2 regions of the Alteromonas lipotrueae genome follow, and region 1 is predicted to be linked to the other one. Evidence: predicted binding sites of a transcription regulator. Region 1 holds the regulator's gene; the other holds the start of a gene.
The links. Region 1 encodes FliA, which starts transcription of late flagellar genes. Its sites were predicted from a motif close to CTAAAGNTNNNNNNNNNNNNGCCGATA; they were not measured.

Region 1 (2,476 bases):
AACATCGTAAGCATATTAACTAAGCTATCTTCCACTTCTTTTACGAGTTCAATCACTCTGCGAATAACTTGACCGGTAAGATCTTGGTAACCTTGTGCCATTAACACTTCGGTAAGCAATGATGTAAGCTTAGCCGATTGTTTCGATCCGTCTTCTAGCAATTCGTCTAAATCTGCACATAAAACTTTGAATTCACCCAACTCAAGTTGACGATTCATCAGTTTTTTCCACTCCGGCATGATTTTCTCGATGCGGGTAGAGAGCACTTCAGCAATTGGCATACTCTCTTCAACTGCATCCATGGTGGTATTGGCAGCTTTTTCCGTTTCTTCGATAACGTACATGAGTCGCGTTTGCGCATCAGGAATGTCATCAACGGTTAAATTTTTAATACGTTCATCGATTTGGAAGTTATTTAACGAGTCATGAAGTTGACGCGTTAATTTACCAACTTCAGCAAAGAGCTCAATGGACTCTTTCATCGAAACAGCTTCTAAGACAGCGTTCGCTGATGCGTTATCGCCCTCTTCAAGATACGCTACCAATTTTTTGGCTTCTTCGAGCGTTATAGAGACACTTTCATTTGTCGACATCCAGTAAACCTCATTTCTCTGGTGAGCGTCTGGATCAACCTAAACGTTCGAAGATTTTATCTAATTTTTCTTTCAACGTAGCGGCAGTGAAAGGTTTAACAACATAACCATTCACACCAGCTTGCGCTGCGGCAACGATTTGTTCTTTCTTCGCTTCTGCTGTCACCATAAGAACCGGTAGGTGTTTCAACTTATCATCTGCACGTATAGCGCGTAATAAATCGATACCTTGCATACCTGGCATATTCCAATCTGTTACAACAAAGTCAAAATCACCTTGTTGTAGCATAGGTAGCGCGGTGTTACCGTCGTCCGCTTCCTGGATATTGGCAAAACCCAAATCTTTTAGCAGGTTCTTTATGATACGTCTCATGGTAGAAAAATCGTCAACCACGAGAATTTTCATACTTTTATCCAAAATAGCCTCCAATGAGGGGTTAATTGTTATTAATTTCTATTCTTCGTCAACTTGCCACGATTTCATTCGTGATTTGAGTTTTAACATGGCCTGACTATGAATTTGGCTCACTCGCGATTCACTAACATCAAGAACTTCGCCAATTTCTCTAAGGTTCAGTTCTTCATCATAGTATAAAGAAAGTACAATCGCTTCCCGTTCGGGTAATGTAGTAATAGCATGTGCTAGCGCTTTTTGGAAAGCCCCTTGCATCAAATCTTCTAACGGCGCGTCGCTACCTCGGTTTTTTTCTGTAGAAATAACATCTTCAGAAACCCCTAAATCTTCGATCCCCACCAATTTACCGGCATTCACTTCGTTAAGCATTTGATGATAATCTTGCATGCTTACATTCATTTTAGCTGCAATATCAACATCTCGCGCGTCACGACCAGTTTCACCTTCAACTTGAGAGATTGCTTCGGTAATGGCTCGTCCGTTTTTGTGCACGGAACGAGGTGTCCAATCACCTTTTCTGATTTCATCAAGCATCGCGCCACGAATACGTATACCCGCAAAGGTTTCGAAGCTTGCGCCTTTGGAACCGTCAAAATTTCGTGCAGCTTCTAGCAGTCCAATCATACCGGATTGGATTAAATCGTCGACAAGTACACTGGCTGGCAGTCTCGCCATTAAGTGGTGTGCTATTCGCTTCACCAGCGAAGCGTGACGCTCAACTAACTGTGACTTGTCCGTTTGCTGTTGATAAGCGGCTGCTTTGCTATTCAACGCTGACTTCCTACTGCTTTATCTGCTATTAGTTGTTCAATAAAAAACTCTAAGTGACCTCCTGGTTGCGCAGGAATAGGCCAAGATGCTGCTTTGGCTGCTAGCTGGCTAATCGCCACTGCCGCAGGAGAACTTGGATAAGCATCTACAATTGACGTTTGCTTACGTACCGCTCGTCGTATGTTCTCGTCAAAAGGAACCGTTGCCACCAATTCTAGCGCAACATCCAAAAATCGCCCTGTTACTTTCGATAGTTTGCTGAAGAGTTCCTGCCCTTCTCTAACATCGCGGACCATATTGGCGACCACTTTGAAGCGAAAGACACCGTGCTCTCTGTTAAGAATTTTAATTAACGCATAGGCATCGGTGAGTGAAGTAGGCTCATCGCACACTACCACCATAATATCTTGAGAGGCTTTGGAGAAACTTAGCACCATATCGGAGATACCTGCTGCGGTATCGACGATAAGCACATCAATGGGCGAACGCAATTCGCTGAAAGCTCTAATAAGCCCTGCATGCTGCGTTGGTGATAGCTCTGCCATTGATTGAGAACCTGATGTGGCTGGTGCTATTTTTATACCGTGAGGGCCCGTAACGAGAACATCGTCCAAGGTACACTCACCAGATAATACGTGGGAGAGGTTTTTCTCTACTCGCAATCCTAGCATTACATCCACATTGGCCAGACCTAAGT
Region 2 (2,476 bases), on a different contig from region 1:
TCTTCTGCCGACAATCTCACAATTTTCACGTTATCTAAGTGGTTTGCCGCAATATTGTATTGCGCTGCTTGTACCGAGGGCTTTGCTATTTCGGTTCCTATCACATTGTCAAAATGAACCGCCAATGGCATCGAGAAGTTCCCTGCACCACAATACATTTCTAGTAAATCACCGGTTAGGGGAGCAGAGCATTCAAGTGACCATTCAATCATGCTGCAATTTACTTCTGCATTAGGCTGGGTAAAGCTATTTTCAATATGTTTAAATTCAAACTCACGGCCATTAATAGGTAAGCGCTCTATAATAAAGTCGTTACCCACAATGCGCTTTTGCTTTCTAGCACGTCCAATAATACTTACCGCGGTAAATTGCGTAGATAAAAAGGTGCGAAGCAGTTCAGCTTGTGCTTCCCAAGCATCATCAAGTGGCTTGTGATACAGCAAGCTAATAACGAGTTCGCCGGATAGCCCAGTTAGATAATCAATTTGAAAAAGTTTTTTGCGCAGCAGCTCGTTTGGTTTTAGATAGTCTATTAATTGCAGCATTGCATTATTAATAGTTTCACTTGCTGGTGGAAACGTATCTACGCGATATTTCTCTTTAGAACTTTGATCGAACATGATGTGATAAAGATCGTCACCGTCGTGCCATACGCGAAATTCAGCTCGCATGCGGTAATTTTCAGGTTTAGACGGATGCACCGACAGGGTAGGGGCGTTAAACGGAGCTAGGAGAGTACCTAACCGATCCACTTTCTCATCGAGTTGAGCTTGATAGTCTTTTGCAGTGGTGGTTGTCATGTGGTTCTCCGAACATCATTTAAATAAGGCTGCGAATTGTAGTGCCTTATATTATATGTGCAACGGATAAAACTCACAGAACCAAAAATTTCGTATTAAAATTAAACAATACGTGATTGGTGCCGATAACTTGATTGAGGATAGTGAGGATCAAATTATGAACGTGAGTCAAATTAAGGCTTTCATGGGCGACCAGAAAGTGGATGAAAAGGCATCGGTTCACCCGAATGAAGCTATAAAGAAGCAGCTTCAACAGGAGGGTTTACAACAAGCAGCCGAGTTTACCAAACAGCATTCAGCAACGGTCACCGTGAATAGCACGCAAACCAGTATCGGCTTAAAGGTCTTCAGTGGTAGTTTAAGTCAAAATGTGGTTATTGATGGCAAGCGCCCGAATGAAAGCAAGCAGTCTGAAGACGGCGAAGAAAATAAAAGCTTATTCGATTTCGAGAAAGTCGCACGTAATGTACTTGGGTTCGTGACCGGTGTCATTCAAGGTGCTGCTGACGGTGGCGCTGATGACGATACCCTAAAAGGGTTATTTGGTCAGGCCCGTGAAGGCGTAAGTCGTGGCTTCGCTATGGCTGAAAAGGATCTCGAAGGCTTTATGAATGATGAGATTGAAGAAGGTGTTACTCGTAGCCGTGAAATGATAGATGGCGGCATCGACGATTTAGAACAGAATATCTTCAACCCTAATCCAGTGAGTGTGAGCGAGCTTAACGCGGTATCTGCATCTGATGCTAAATCAGGTAGTTTGCTTATTCGAACCAAAGATGGGGATGAAGTAAACCTTAGCTTTGAAAGTATCAGACAATTTAGTGCTGCTAGCCAGACGTCATTGTATATACCCGCAAATGACGACACCCAAGAGTCTAGTTCGAATACGGGGTCAGTTGTGGTGCAACAGTCCTCTCAATATGAATACTTTGAACGAAGTGGCATCAGCTTTTCGTTAAAGGGTGAAATCGATGAAGATGAAATGACAGCTATTGCAGACCTTGTGGGTGAAGCACAGGACTTAGCTGATACATTCTATAGCGGCGATATGGATAAGGCCTTCGAACAAGCGTTGAATTTAGGTTTCGATGATAAAGAGTTAGTTGGGTATGCATTGCAGTTAAACCGCACTACACAAACCGAAATGGTAAAGGCTTATGAGAACGTTAAGCATTATAGTGAAGAAGGTGAAGCTGAAAACCAATATGGCAATGTAGTTAGCCCAATCGCACAGTATCTAGAAAAGATGATGTCTACATTCGAAAATGCTGAGAATACTTTAAGCTCTGGAGATGACTATAATACCTTACTTGCGGGTATTATCAGTGAAATGAAAGATGTACAAATACCAGATTTAGTATCAGCTATAAATCGCTTCCATACGTTTAATCAAAACTTATTGAACGCAATGCCACAGCAAGCGGCTACGGAATAAAGAAAAAAACCTGGGCTTAAAACCCAGGTTTTTTATTTATGCTTGTTCTACTTTATCTTTAGCTGGCCTAACTTTTAATGTTCGCTCTTGGAACACTGAGTCGTTAGTCTTCGCTATTACTGGGTCAAGATCGCTAGTTAACACTTCAATAAAGCCATAACCTTTTCGCTTGCCAGTTTTTCTATCCTTCATGAGTCGGACAGATTGCACTTCGACAAAACTACCAAAATACTCTTTAACC

Region 2: KYS23_RS15370 (DUF5610 domain-containing protein) is a predicted target of FliA. The motif match lies at 902-928, and genes of this name have one in related genera.

What each region holds. Positions count from the first base shown of each region.
Region 1 is NZ_JAESDJ010000001.1:548,419-550,894, reverse strand. It holds gene KYS23_RS02335 (protein phosphatase CheZ) at 1-593, opposite strand, end outside; gene cheY (chemotaxis response regulator CheY) at 628-1,011, opposite strand; gene KYS23_RS02325 (RNA polymerase sigma factor FliA) at 1,048-1,779, opposite strand; gene KYS23_RS02320 (MinD/ParA family protein) at 1,776-2,476, opposite strand, start outside.
Region 2 is NZ_JAESDJ010000011.1:141,939-144,414, forward strand. It holds gene trmA (tRNA (uridine(54)-C5)-methyltransferase TrmA) at 1-800, opposite strand, end outside; gene KYS23_RS15370 (DUF5610 domain-containing protein) at 958-2,235, shown strand; gene KYS23_RS15375 (RNA recognition motif domain-containing protein) at 2,272-2,476, opposite strand, start outside.